One region of the Streptomyces sp. NBC_00483 genome, then DNA from elsewhere that is predicted to be linked to it. Evidence: riboswitches for the same ligand, from Rfam matches in the RefSeq annotation. Region 1 holds a riboswitch; each other region holds the start of a gene.
The links. Region 1 has a riboswitch for cobalamin ahead of metE (5-methyltetrahydropteroyltriglutamate--homocysteine S-methyltransferase). Riboswitches for the same ligand answer to the same signal wherever they lie in the genome.

Region 1 (4,558 bases):
GGGCATCGATCAGGCCCGGGAGCACGGTCCCGGCAGGAAAGGCGAGCCGAGGATCGTCGGGCCGCGCCTGGCGCTCGACCTCTTCGCGCGGGCCGGCGCAGGCGATGACGCCCTCGCGTACGAGCACCGCGCCGTCGGCGACAGCGTCACGATCGGGTCCGGCCAGTACTTGCGCGGCGGTGATCAACATGAGGCGCGGCTCTCTTTCGCGTGCGAGGACGTCGGCTACTGGAGGTACTGGAGGCAGAACATCAGACAGGACATCAGACAGAGCGAGGAGTTGGTGGATGTCGGTCCCCCCGGCGCTGATGTGTCTTGTGTGTCTTGTCGTCATCGCCGCACCATCAGCGCACCATCGCCGTCCCGTCAGCGCGCCAAACAGCAGTCTCCGCACTTGCCGCCGCCAGGAGCGCGGTAGAAGAGGCAGCAGCTGCGCCGCCGGAACGCGAGATCGGCTCCGGTGATCCGGCCCGTGCCCCGCAGTCGGCCCGTCTCCAGCAGTTCGTGCGTCAGGCGGGTGAGATCCGTGCGCAACTCGGGCCGGGACCTGAGTAGTTGCGCCGCCGATCCGACGAGCGCCGACGCGGAATTGCCGGCCAGCAGGCGCGGCGCCACCTTGGTGGTGAAGCCGCTCTCGACCGCCGCCAGGACGCCGTCCACCTCCGAGTGGACCGCGTCGGCGAGTGACGGGAACTCTGCCGCGCGTCGGCCCTCGGGCCGGGGCAGCCGGAGAGCCGAGCCCTCGCCCGACCACTCCACCGTGGTCATCGTCGGCACGATCCCGTGGACGAGCGTGCAGGCGAGGACCGGTGACCAAAGGCGGGCCGCAAGACCCAGGTGTGCGATGGAGACGCCGATGCGGGGTTCGGGCGTGTTGTAGCGGTCGTTGACCGCCTGGGCGCGTTCGCCGAAACTGGCGCGCGCGAGCCGTGCGTCGGACGGCCGTCTCCAGTCCGTGTCGAGGGCGAAGAATCCGCCGATTCTCGACACGTCGCGCAGCGCCTCGGTGACCTGTTCCGGCGTCACGTCGGTCGACTTCATGAGGTCTTGGCCCTGCCCGGCGCGTCGATGAGGTAGAGGTCCAGGATCTCGGGGCGGGGCGCCACACCCGGTCCGCCGGCCCGCACCCAGTCCGCTATGTCCTCGGTGGCGTCACGGTCGTTGACCAGACCGTGCCACACCGGCCGCGCTCCGGCCGCCCGCCCGGCGGCGGAGGGCTGTACGACGATCACGTTGGCCTGTTCGCAGACGTCCAGGCACTCGGAGATCCGCGTCGGGGCAATCTGGCGCAGTCGCGCCGTCTGCGCCGCGTGATCCCCTGTGACCTTGACCGTGCCGCAACAGCAGTCGCGGCACACCACCACGCGGCACGGAACCGCCCGGTCCGCCGCGGGTGCCGGTACTTCGGCGAGCCGTTCGGGCATGCCGTTTCCTCCCTCTCGCCGGGGAGTTCCGCCCCGGGTTGCTTCGAGGTGGCGACGGCGTGAGTCTCCTGGCTCTCGGGTCCGTGCTCGTCCCGGCCTTCCCGCCCTCGCGGGGCAGTGGCTCTCCGGGATCCGCTCGCCGATCACAGTGGCGGTACCGCACCGGATTCGCACCGGTTTCCTCGGGCCGCCGTCGCCCGTGTTCACGGTCATCATGCCATCCGGCGCGGAGCGGCCGACGGGCCGGACGTTGTAGCGCCTGCCGGGCGCGGACCCGTAGGGTGAACGACGCAGCTGGTTCGCCCCGCCCGCCAGACGGGGCGTCGCAAGAGGGAACCCGGTGGGAATCCGGGACTGCCCCGCAGCGGTGAGTGGGAACGACCGCCGTCATACGCACTGGACTCCGGAAGAGGGGTTTGGGAAGCGACGGTCACTAGGTGTCCGCCCTTTCGGGTGGGCGTGCCCGCGAGTCCGAAGACCTGCCGACTGCCCGCGCACGGACGACTCGTGCGCGGAGATCTCGGTGACCTCGAGGGCGGGTCGGCGTACACATACCGGCGAAAGCCCGTGCCTCGCGGCGCGCGGTCGCCGCCACGGTGGTGTCACTCCTTCATGCCGCAGAAGTCCTCCGGGATCTCAGGGATACGTCTCTCGAAGGAGATTTCCGTGACCACCAGGACCGCGACCACAAAGACCGCAGCCGCACGGGCCACCGTGTACGGCTACCCCCGCCAGGGCCCGAACCGGGAACTGAAGAAGGCGATCGAGGGCTACTGGAAGGGCCGCGTCGACGCCGACGCCCTCCACTCCACCGCCGCCGAACTGCGCCGCACCGCCTGGCAGGACCTGGCCGCGTCCGGCATCGACGAGGTGCCGACCGGCGACTTCTCGTACTACGACCACGTCCTGGACACGACCGTGATGGTCGGGGCGGTGCCCGAGCGCCACCGGGCCGCCGTCGCGGCGGACGCCCTGGACGGGTATTTCGCCATGGCCCGCGGCACCCAGGATGCCGCTCCGCTGGAGATGACCAAGTGGTTCGACACCAACTACCACTATTTGGTCCCGGAGTTGGGGCCGGACACAGTGTTCTCCGCCGATTCCGGCAAGCAGGTCGCAGAGCTGCGAGAAGCCCTCGCTCTCGGTCTGGACGGCCGTCCTGTGCTGGTCGGACCGGTCACCTATCTCCTGCTGTCGAAGCCCGCTCCGGGCGTGGCCGACGACTTCGATCCGCTCACCCTGCTGGACCGGCTGCTGCCCGTCTACGCCGAGGTTCTCACCGACCTGCGCACCTCGGGGGCCGCCTGGGTGCAGCTCGACGAGCCCGCGCTGGTGCAGGACCGCACCCCGGCCGAGTTGAACGCCGCCGCCCGCGCCTACCGTGACCTCGGCGCCCTCCTCGACCGACCGAAGCTCCTGGTCGCCTCGTACTTCGACCGGCTCGGCGAGGCCCTGCCGGTGCTCGCCAAGGCCCCCGTCGACGGCCTCGCCCTCGACTTCACCGGCTCCGCCGCCGCCAACCTCGACGAACTCGCCGCCGTCGGCGGCCTGCCCGGCAAGCGTCTCGTCGCCGGTGTGGTGGACGGCCGCAACGTCTGGGTCAACGACCTGGAGCGGTCCCTCGCCACGCTCGGCACCCTGCTCGGGCTCGCCGAGCGCGTCGACGTGGCCGCTTCCTGCTCGCTGCTGCACGTCCCCCTGGACGCGTCCGTGGAGCGGGACATCGAGCCGCAGATCCGGCGCTGGCTCGCCTTCGCCCGCCAGAAGACCACCGAGGTCGCCACTCTCGCCAAGGGCCTGACCCGGGGAACCGGCGTGGTCGCGGCCGAACTCGCGGCCAACCGTGCCGCGTTGAACTCCCGCGCCACCTCGCCCATCACGCGCGATCCGGCGGTGCGGAGCCGCGCCGCCGCCGTCACCGAGGACGACGGGCGCCGCTCGCAGCCGTACGCCGAGCGGACCGCCGCCCAGCGCGCCCTCCTGAACCTGCCGCTGCTGCCGACCACGACCATCGGCTCGTTCCCGCAGACCGGCGAACTCCGCTCCGCCCGCGCCGACTTGAGGGCCGGTCGCATCGACACCACAGGGTACGAGGACCGCATCAGGAACGAGATCCGTGAGGTCGTCTCCTTCCAGGAGAAGGCCGGCATCGACGTGCTCGTGCACGGCGAGCCCGAGCGCAATGACATGGTCCAGTACTTCGCCGAGCAGCTCAACGGCTACCTGGCGACCCAGCACGGCTGGGTCCAGTCCTACGGCACCCGCTACGTCCGCCCGCCGGTCCTCGCGGGCGACATCTCCCGGCCCGAGCCGATGACCGTGCGCTGGACGACGTACGCCCAGTCGCTCTCCGACCGCCCCGTCAAGGGCATGCTCACCGGCCCTGTCACCATGCTCGCCTGGTCCTTCGTCCGCGACGACCAGCCACTGGGCGACACCGCCCGGCAGGTGGCGCTCGCTCTGCGCGACGAGGTCAACGACCTGGAGACGAACGGCACTTCGGTCATCCAGGTCGACGAACCCGCGCTGCGCGAGACCCTCCCGTTGCGCGCCACCGACCACGCGGCCTACCTCGCCTGGGCCACCGAGGCGTTCCGCCTCACCACCAGCGGCGTCCGACCGGACACGCAGATCCACACGCACATGTGCTACGCCGAGTTCGGCGACATCGTGCAGGCCATCGACGACCTCGACGCCGACGTCATCAGCCTGGAGGCCGCCCGCTCCCACATGCAGGTCGCCCACGAGCTCGCCGCTCACGGCTACCCGCGCGAAGCCGGTCCGGGCGTGTACGACATCCACTCGCCGCGCGTTCCGAGCGTCGACGAGGCAGCCGCCCTGCTGCGTACGGGACTTGAGGCCATCCCCTCCGAGCGGCTGTGGGTCAACCCGGACTGCGGGCTGAAGACCCGCGGCTGGCCGGAGACCCGCGCCTCCCTGGAACACCTCGTCGCCGCCGCACGCACGGTCCGTGAGGAGCTCGGGAGGAGCGCGTCCTGACGGGCTGCTCCGCGGGCCTTGCCCCTGATGCCTGCGTCGGCATCAGGGGCAAGGCGCGCACCGCGGCCTACATCAGGTCGTCGGCGCGTACGTGCGCTTCCCCCGCCGGTACGCGATCTCGCCGAGCGTGATGT
Region 2 (4,558 bases), 8.1 Mb from region 1:
GTTCGATGCCGCCCGCCTGGAAGAGGTTGGCGGCGAAGCCGACGCGGGCGGTGTGTGCGGCGGCCGGGCCGAGCGCGGCCAGGTAGACGCGGGGGCGGGCGCCGGTCGCGGCGAGATGCGCGTCGGAACGGGCCCGCAGCGCCTCGAACGCCTCGTCGCGGCGTACGCGCGGCAGGCCGCCGGACGGCGGGGCCGGGGCCGGCTCACGCACGACGGTCTTCTCGGCGAGGCTCGGGAACTCGCTGACCCCGGTGACCGGTTCGCGGCGCGTGGCCAGCTTCTTGCTCCGCGCCTCCCAGGTCGCGGCCAGCCGCTCGCGGACCAGGCCCGAGCGCAGCGCCGCTGCCTGCCCGCCGGCCTTCTCGATCTCCTGGAAGAACTCCCAGCCCGCATGGGCGAGTTCGTCGGTCAGGCGCTCCACATACCAGGAGCCGCCCGCGGGGTCGACGACCCGCGCGAGGTGGGACTCCTCGATGAGGATGGTGGAGGTGTTGCGGGCGATACGGCGGGCGAAAGCGTCCGGCAGACCCAGCGCGTGATCGAACGGCAGCACGGTCACGGAGTCGGCCCCGCCCGCCCCGGCCGCCAGCGACGCGACGGTGGTCCGCAGCATGTTCACCCACGGGTCGCGCCGGCTCATCATCACCGGTGACGTCACCGCGTGCTGGAGCTGCGCACCCGAGGCGGTCGCCCCGCAGGCCTCCGCGACCCGCGCCCACAGGCGGCGCGCGGCACGGAACTTGGCGATGGTCAGGAACTGGTCGGCACTCGCCGCGTACCGGAACTCCAGCTGCCCCAGGGCCTGTTGGACGCTCAGTCCGGCGTCCGTCAGAGCCCGCAGGTAGGCGACGCCGGTCGCGAGGGACGCGCCGAGCTCCTGGGCGGCCGACCCACCGGCCTCGTGGTACGGCAGCGCGTCCACGGTCAGCGCCCGCAGGCCCGGGTACTCGTCGGTGCACAGCCGGGCCAGCGCGACGGCGGGCGCCGCGTCACCGGACTCGCCCGTACGCGCCTCGTGCCCCAGCGGGTCGGCGCCGAGGTTGCCCCGGGCGGCGTCGTGGGCGATGCCACATGTGTCGTAGAGCCGCAGCAGATCCCGCGCGGCGGCGTCGTACTCCGCTCCCGCGTCGAGTACGACGGGCGCCAGATCGAGGTGGACACCGTCGAGCGCGGACGCGAGCGCGGAGACGGGGAAGCGGGCCGATTCGCCCACGGCCAGCCACAGTGACGTGACGCCGTTCTCCAGATCGGCCAGGACCGCACCGGAGTCGGCGACCGTGTGCCGCTGCCGTACGTCCCAGCCGCCGGCCGCGTTGCCCTCGGCGCGCCCGCCGCGTACGAACGGCGCGAAGCCGGGCAGGCCGGGGTCGGGCGCGTTGCTGTCGGCTGTGTACAGGGGCGGGACGCGCAGCCCGTCCTCGAGCGCGGTGGACAGGGCGTACTCCGCCTCGGAGTCCGAGACTTCCTTGCCGGACTTGCGCAGAACACCCGCCACCAGGTGCTGCCATTGCTCAAGGGTCGCGTCAGGAAACTCGGCTGCCAGGGAGAGCCCGTCGTCAGGCAGGACCGTCATGCCCGGATGCTAGGTCAGTCGGCTGCTGAACAGGGCGGGGCGCGAGTGTGACCTTGTTTACCTTGTCCTGAACGCGTCGCCGTCGTATCGGCTGGGAACAACAGGTCCCTTCGGCTGGGAACAGCAGGTCCCTGTTCGCCGACCGGCACCCACGCGAGCGAGTCGTTCGCGCCCCATCTTGGCCATGCACGCGACACGCGGTACGGTCCCAGGGTTATCGACGACAGCACGACGGAAGCCGGTGAGATTCCGGCACGGTCGCGCCACTGTATGCGGGGGCCTTCGGGCCGCTCCGTGAGTCAGACCCGGGCTGTCGTCCCTTGCACCACCGATATGGGACGCGAACTCCCGAAGGAGGCCTTGCGCGATGGCGCAACACGTCGCCCAGCCGACTGCCACCACCCCCGCCATTCCGGCCAAGCTGCCGCTGAAGGTGATCGCCCCCTGGGCTGCCTTCTTCGGCATCCTGATGCTCGTCCTGCTCTACTTCGTCGGCGCCGAACAGGGCGCCACCTCCGTGTTCAGCGGTGCGGGGGTTCATGAATGGGTGCACGACGCCCGACACCTGCTCGGCTTCCCCTGCCACTGACCCAGAGGGATCCGACGCGCTCATGAACTCAACAACCGTACGCAACCTGCTCGTTCGCGGCATGCTCGCGGGCCTCGCAGCGGGTGTGCTCGCCCTGGTGATCGCCTACTGGCTCGGCGAGCCCAATGTGGACAGCGCCATCGGCTTCGAAGGGGCCCACGCGGGGCACTCCCACGGCGACGAGGTCGAACTCGTCTCCCGGAGCCTGCAGTCCACGGCCGGCCTCGCCACCGGAGTCCTCGTCTACGGGGTCTCGTTCGGCGGCATCGCCGCACTCGCCTACTGCTTCGCCCTCGGGCGCGTCGGCCGCTTCGGCCCGCGCGCCACGGCGCTGCTCCTGTCGGGCTGCGCCCTGCTCGCCGTGTACGTCGTGCCGTTCCTGAAATACCCGGCCAACCCGCCCGCCGTCGGCAACGGCGACACCATCGGCAAGCGCACCACCCTGTACTTCCTGATGATGGTGCTCAGCGTGCTCCTCGCCGTCGCCGCGACGATCCTCGGCAAGCGGCTCGCGCCGAGGATCGGCACCTGGTACGCCACCGTCGTGGCGGTCCTCGGCTTCGCCGTGGTGATCGGTCTCGCGTACGCGTTCCTGCCCGTGATCAACGAGGTGCCGGCCCACTTCCCCGCGGCACTGCTGTGGCGCTTCCGGCTGTCCGCGCTCGCCATGCAGATCGTGATGTGGGGCGGATTCGGCCTGCTCTTCGGCGAGTTGGCCGAACGCCTGCTGAACCCGAAGCCGAAGCCGACAACGGCTCCGCCCGCACAGGCGTCGGTGCCCTCGGGTAACTGACCTGCCCCCGAGGCACACGAGAGGGCCCCCGGCACCGACCGGGGGCCCTCTCGCGTTTCACGGACACCACCGATGGGTCGAAGAATCACCCGCGACCGGGCGCTCTGGAGTGAGTCGTATTCAGTGACGACTGGGCCAGGTCTTGTGGGCGCGAGCAGTGTCAGTGCCGGGACGTAGCCTCGGGGTCTCTGTTCGTTCGTGCGTCTTCTGCGTGTGATCGCAGGGGGCGATGTTCCGCAAGGGGTCTGAGCATGGGTTCTGACGTGTCGGTCGACGGGCGCGCCGACTTCGATTTTCTCTTCGGCCGCTGGCGGGTGCGCAACCGCAAGCTGGTGGACGTCGCCGACCTGGCGTGTGAGGAGTGGGTCGAGTTCGATGCGACGTCGGCGATCGAGCCGATCCTGGGTGGGTTGGGGCATGTCGATCGGATATGGACCGACAGCTTCGAGGGGTTCACGCTGCGCCAGTTCGATCCGGAAGCCAAGATCTGGCGGATCTGGTGGGCCTCCAGCACCCGGCCCGGCCATCTCGACCCGGCCATGGAGGGGGCCTTCAGCGACGGCTTGGGTCGTTTCTACTGTGACGACGTTCTGGGCGGTCATGCCGTGAAGGTCCGCTTCGACTGGACCAACTCCTCACCCGACGCGGCCCGGTGGGAGCAGGCGTTCTCCTACGACGGCGGAGCCACCTGGCGCACCAACTGGACCATGGACCTCAGCCGGATCGCGTAGCTGCGGTAGCAGTGGGCGATGGAGTCACGGGGGCCGAGGGGGATTTGGGGAAGCTGGTGGCAGACCCATTGCCCTTGGTCGCTACGGCAGTTACGGTCCAGTCGTATATGACATATGAGATTCCATTTGGGGGCTCGACCTTGCCTGCTTTCAGTCCGGCCACCTTGCCGTCGCGGACCGCGCACGTACTCGAGGCCATCAAGGCGGCGATCCTGAATGGGGAGTTCAAGCCGGGAACCGCGCTGGTGGAGAACGTGCTGGCGGGGGAGTTCGGTGTGTCGAAGACGCCCGTGCGTGAGGCGTTGAAGGCGCTGGAGGGCTCGGGGCTCGTCGTCATCCGGCCGTTCGCCGGCACCACGGTGCGGGAGCTGAGCGAGCAGGACGCGATGGCGGTCTACGACATGCGCCTGCTCCTGGAGCCGGAAGCGGTGCGGCGCAGCGTCGTCGCGGGCAGTGACTTCTCCGGCGCGGCACAGGCGTTGGAGCGCGCGGCGCTTGCCGAGGACGCCTCGACCCGCTCCACCGCCAACAGGGACTTCCACCGCGGTCTCTACGCCGGGTGCGGCAACCCGCTGCTGCTCCGCACGCTCGACGGGCTCCGCGATCAGACGGCGCTCGTCTCCGCGTCCTCCTGGGCCCGGTCACCGTCGTGGCAGGAGGAGTCCCGCGAGCACGCGGCTGTACTCGAGTGCGTGCGGTCAGGGAAGGGCGACGAGGCTGCCACGCTCGTCCGGCGTCACATCGAGGGATTCGTGGCCCGGCACCTTCAGGAGGAGACGCTCACTCACTGAACAGCCGGACAACTGAAGACGAGGTGCGGCCCGTTCACCGCCAAGATCCCGGGCCGCACCTCAGAGATCCACGCTCCACAA
Region 3 (4,558 bases), 2.1 Mb from region 1:
GGCATCGTCCGCGGCGCCTACCACTTCGCGCTGCCGCAGAAGTCCTCCGGCAAGGCACAGGCCTCGTACTTCGTACGCAACGGCGGGGCCTGGCGGCGCGACGGCTGGACGCTGCCGCCCGCGCTCGACATCGAGTACAACCCGTACGGCAAGGGCAAGCACCCCTGCTACGGGCTGCGGAAGTCGACGCTGGTGTCCTGGATCAGCTCCTTCAGCAACGAGATCGTCCGCAGCACCGGGCGCCGTCCGGTCATCTACACCAACGCGCGATGGTGGAAGCAGTGCACCGGCAACAGCCGGGCCTTCGCCGCCAACCACGCGTTGTGGCTCGCCCGGTACGACGAGCGCGCCGGCTCACTACCGGCAGGCTGGACCTACTGGACGTTCTGGCAGTACGCCGACAGCGGCCGGCTGCCGGGTGACCAGAATCTCTTCAACGGCTCGATGGCCCAGCTCAAGCGGTTCGCGAAGGGGTAGTCGAAAGGCCCGGCCGAAGGTCCCCGGAGCCCTTGGTTCCGGGGCCGTGGCGACCTCGAACCGGAACCGGCGGCGCCGCCTCGTGACAAGCCGAGCAGAGCCCCTCCGGATCGGGTCACCGGGGCGCCCGGCCCAGTTCATCTTCCGTTCACTCGGGCTCTTTACGTTCCAAAGAACCACTGACGTCCAACCGAAGCCTGGGTAAATGGAACACATCACGCTGCTCCTAGCGATCGTGATCGTTACCGCGCTGGTCTTTGATTTCACCAACGGTTTCCACGACACCGCCAACGCGATGGCGACGACCATCTCGACTGGCGCTCTCAAGCCGAAGACGGCGGTGGCCATGTCCGCCGTGCTGAACCTCGTCGGAGCGTTCCTCTCCGTCGAAGTCGCGAAGACGATCTCCGGCGGCATCATCAATGAGGACGGCCTCAAGACAGAGGTCATCTTCGCGGCGCTGGTAGGCGCCATCCTCTGGAATCTGCTGACCTGGCTGCTCGGCCTGCCGTCCAGCTCCTCGCACGCCCTGTTCGGTGGCCTCATCGGCGCCGCGGTCATGTCGATGGGCTGGTCCTCGGTCAACGGCGGCACGGTCGTCACCAAGGTGCTGCTGCCCGCGGTGGCCGCGCCGCTCGTCGCCGGCATCGCCTCGATGCTGGCCACCCGCCTCACGTACCGGATCAGCAAGAAGACCGACCAGAAGGCGACCGCCAAGGGCTACCGCGCCGGGCAGATCGCCTCCGCAGGTCTCGTCTCCCTCGCGCACGGCACGAACGACGCGCAGAAGACGATGGGCATCATCACCCTCGCCCTGATCACCGGCGGTGTGCTCGGGCACGACGCCGACCCGCCGCTGTGGGTCATCGTCTCGGCCGGTATGGCCATCGCGCTCGGCACCTATCTGGGCGGCTGGCGCATCATCCGCACCATGGGCAAGGGCCTCACCGAGCTCGCGCCGCAGCAGGGCTTCGCGGCGCAGACCAGTGCGGCGACCGCGATCCTCGCCTCCTCCCACCTGGGCTTCTCCCTCTCCACCACGCAGGTCTGTTCCGGCGGTGTGATGGGTGCGGGCCTCGGCCGCAAGGGCGGCGTCGTCCACTGGTCCACCGCCACCCGGATGTTCGTGGCGTGGGGTCTGACCCTGCCGGCCGCGGGCCTCGTGGGCGCGGGCGCCGAGTTCCTGACCAAGCAGGGCCCGTGGGGCATCGGCCTCACCGCCGCGCTGCTCGTGACCGGCTCGGCGATCATCTGGAAGCTGTCGCGCCGCAACTCCATCGACCACACCAACGTCACGGCGGACGAGCCGCACACCGCCCCCGCGCAGGAGGCCCCGGGTGTCGTGACGACCGCGATCGCCTCGGTCTCCCCGCCGCCGGTGGGCACGGTCGAGACGGTCGAGCCGGAGGCGAAAATACCCGCCCAGCCGAAGGCCGGTGCGGTGAGCGACCCCGCGCGCCCCGCCGGCGTCACGCTGTAGCGCAGAAGGAAGCAGGACAGGAATGAAGATCGACTGGGCGGCCCTCGGCTCCGTCTTCGGTGTCTCTCTCGTCATCACCGTGGCCCTCGTCGGCCTGTTCACCCTCGGCATCGTGGGCCTCTCCAAGCGGGAGTCGGCGGCGCGTGACGGTGGCTCGGCGGCGGTCGCGACGTCCGGGGCGTATGCCTGCTTCGCACTGTGCGCGGCGGCCGTGGCCTACGGGATCTATCTGATCGTGGCCTGATACGCAGTCATACGTGAGCGGGGTGCGGGACGCGACGTCCCGCACCCCGCTTGCGTGATCAACAGCAAGTTGACGTGCCAACTCGGAGCGTGGTGGACTTCCCCCGCCATATACGGCAGCAGTTGAGGAAGCCGGTGCGAATCCGGCGCGGTCCCGCCACTGTGAACCCCCTTCTTCAAAGGGGTGAGCCAGGAACTCTTGCTGCCGGTCTCGTCGAACCAGGGCGTGGACACCCTGAGTGAGGACACCTACCGCCATGCTCGCCCCGCGCGGCACTTGGCGGCACGAGCGCGTGTATGCGTGCGGTGCCGCCGCCGGAATCTTCACCGACCTTCTTCTCGGCGATCCGCGCCGTGGGCACCCCGTCGCCGGATTCGGACGCGCCGCCGCGGCCGTCGAGCGCGGGCTCTGGCGGGACCACCGTGGCGTGGGCGCCCTGCACACCGTGGTGTGTGCCGGTGGCGCCGCCGGTGTCGCGGCCCTCGCGTCCCGTCTCGTACGTCGCTCCCCCGTCGCCTCCGTCGCGTTGACGGCCGCAGCCACCTGGGCCGTCGTCGGCGGCACCTCGCTGGGCCGGGAGGCACGCGGCGTAGGGGCCGCCCTTGAGGCCGGGGACGTGGAGCGCGCGCGGGAGCTGCTGCCCCGACTGTGCGGCCGTGATCCGCAGGGGCTCGACGCCGACGGGATCGCCCGCGGCGTCGTCGAATCCGTCGCCGAGAACACCTCCGACGCCGTCGTGGGCGCGCTCGTGTGGGGCGCGCTCGGCGGGGTGCCGGGCCTGGTCGCCTTCCGCGCCGTGAACACGCTCGACGCGATGGTCGGGCACAAGTCCGTGAAGTACCGGCGGTTCGGCTGGGCCTCGGCCCGCCTCGACGACGTGGCCGGCTGGCCGGGGGCACGCCTCACCGGCGCCCTCGCGGTCCTCGCCGGTGGCCGCCCCCGGCAGGCGCTGGACGCGTGGCGGGCTGACGCGCGGCGCCACCCCAGTCCGAACGCCGGCGTCGTCGAGTCCTCCTTCGCGGGGGCGCTCGGGGTGCGGCTCGGCGGGACCTTGGCGTACGGCGGCCGGGTCGAGCACCGGCCGGTGCTGAACGCGCCGGGGCGCGCGGTCGAGGTGCGTGATGTGGATCGGGCCGTGCGCTTGTCGCGGCGGGTGTCTCTGTTGGCGTTGGGAGTCTGTGTGGGTGCGCGAGTCTTTGTGGGTGCGCGACGGATACGAGCGCGGGGGCGGCGATGACGGGCGGAGGGCTGCTCGTCGCGGGGACCACCTCCGACGCGGGCAAGAGTGTCGTCACCGCCGGGATCTGCCGGTGGCTGGCGCGCCAGGGCGTGAAGGTCGCGCCGTTCAAGGGGCAGAACATGTCCCTGAACTCGTTCGTGACCAGGGAGGGCGCCGAGATCGGCCGGGCGCAGGCCATGCAGGCTCAGGCCGCGCGGGCCGAGCCGAGCGCGCTGATGAATCCGGTGCTGCTCAAGCCCGGCAGTGACCGCAGCAGCCAGGTCGTGCTCATGGGGAAGCCTGTGGGCGAGCTGAGTGCGCGCGGGTTCTTCGGGGGGTCTGGGGGGTCGTCCCCCGGGGAAAGGCTGCACGGGGGGCGGCAGGCGGCGCTGCTCGACACCGTGGTGGGGTGCCTGGAGGAGCTGCGGGCCACCCATGACGCCGTGATCTGTGAGGGCGCCGGGTCGCCCGCCGAGATCAATCTGCGGCGGACCGACATCGTGAACATGGGGCTTGCGCGGGCGGCGCGGCTGCCGGTGCTTGTCGTGGGGGACATCGACCGGGGCGGGGTGTTCGCGTCCTTCTTCGGGACGACTGCGCTGCTGGCGCCTGAGGACCAGGAGCTCCTTGCCGGGTATCTGGTGAACAAGTTCCGGGGTGACGTGAGCCTGCTGGAGCCGGGGCTCGACATGCTCAAGTCCCTTACGGGGCGCGACACTTACGGCGTGCTTCCGTTCCAGCACGGGCTCGGGATCGACGAGGAGGACGGGCTCCGGGTGTCCCTGCGGGGGGCCGTACGGGAGTCGGTCGTGGCGCCGCCCGTGGGCGAGGACGTGCTGCGGGTCGCCGTGTGTGCGGTGCCGCTGATGTCGAACTTCACCGATGTGGACGCGCTGGCCGCCGAGCCCGGTGTCGTCGTGCGGTTCGTGGACCGGGCCGAGGAGCTCGTCGACGCGGATCTGGTCGTGGTGCCGGGGACGCGGGGGACGGTGCGGGCGCTGGAGTGGTTGCGCGAGCGCGGGCTTGCGGACGCGCTTGCGCGGCGGGCCGCCGAGGGGCGTCCGGTGCTCGGTATTTGCGGTGGGTTCCAGGTGCTCGGCGAAACGATCGAGGACGAGGTCGAGTCGCGGGCCGGCGT

Region 2: another riboswitch for cobalamin. It lies ahead of OHA73_RS39305 (CbtB domain-containing protein); the one in region 1 lies ahead of metE (5-methyltetrahydropteroyltriglutamate--homocysteine S-methyltransferase).
Region 3: another riboswitch for cobalamin. It lies ahead of OHA73_RS12385 (cobalamin biosynthesis protein); the one in region 1 lies ahead of metE (5-methyltetrahydropteroyltriglutamate--homocysteine S-methyltransferase).

The regions. Positions count from the first base shown of each region.
Region 1 covers NZ_CP107880.1:674,596-679,153, forward strand. The annotation lists gene OHA73_RS02805 (amidohydrolase family protein) at 1-190, opposite strand, end outside; gene OHA73_RS02810 ((2Fe-2S)-binding protein) at 367-1,041, opposite strand; gene OHA73_RS02815 ((2Fe-2S) ferredoxin domain-containing protein) at 1,038-1,424, opposite strand; cobalamin riboswitch at 1,486-1,608, opposite strand; cobalamin riboswitch at 1,716-1,913, shown strand; gene metE (5-methyltetrahydropteroyltriglutamate--homocysteine S-methyltransferase) at 2,091-4,424, shown strand; gene OHA73_RS02825 (PepSY-associated TM helix domain-containing protein) at 4,497-4,558, opposite strand, start outside.
Region 2 covers NZ_CP107880.1:8,787,244-8,791,801, forward strand. The annotation lists gene OHA73_RS39300 (methylmalonyl-CoA mutase family protein) at 1-1,573, opposite strand, end outside; cobalamin riboswitch at 1,781-1,902, shown strand; gene OHA73_RS39305 (CbtB domain-containing protein) at 1,941-2,162, shown strand; gene OHA73_RS39310 (CbtA family protein) at 2,185-2,955, shown strand; gene OHA73_RS39315 (hypothetical protein) at 3,207-3,686, shown strand; gene OHA73_RS39320 (GntR family transcriptional regulator) at 3,794-4,477, shown strand.
Region 3 covers NZ_CP107880.1:2,809,756-2,814,313, forward strand. The annotation lists gene OHA73_RS12370 (lysozyme) at 1-477, shown strand, start outside; gene OHA73_RS12375 (inorganic phosphate transporter) at 683-1,957, shown strand; gene OHA73_RS12380 (hypothetical protein) at 1,980-2,201, shown strand; cobalamin riboswitch at 2,279-2,420, shown strand; gene OHA73_RS12385 (cobalamin biosynthesis protein) at 2,458-3,438, shown strand; gene OHA73_RS12390 (cobyric acid synthase) at 3,435-4,558, shown strand, end outside.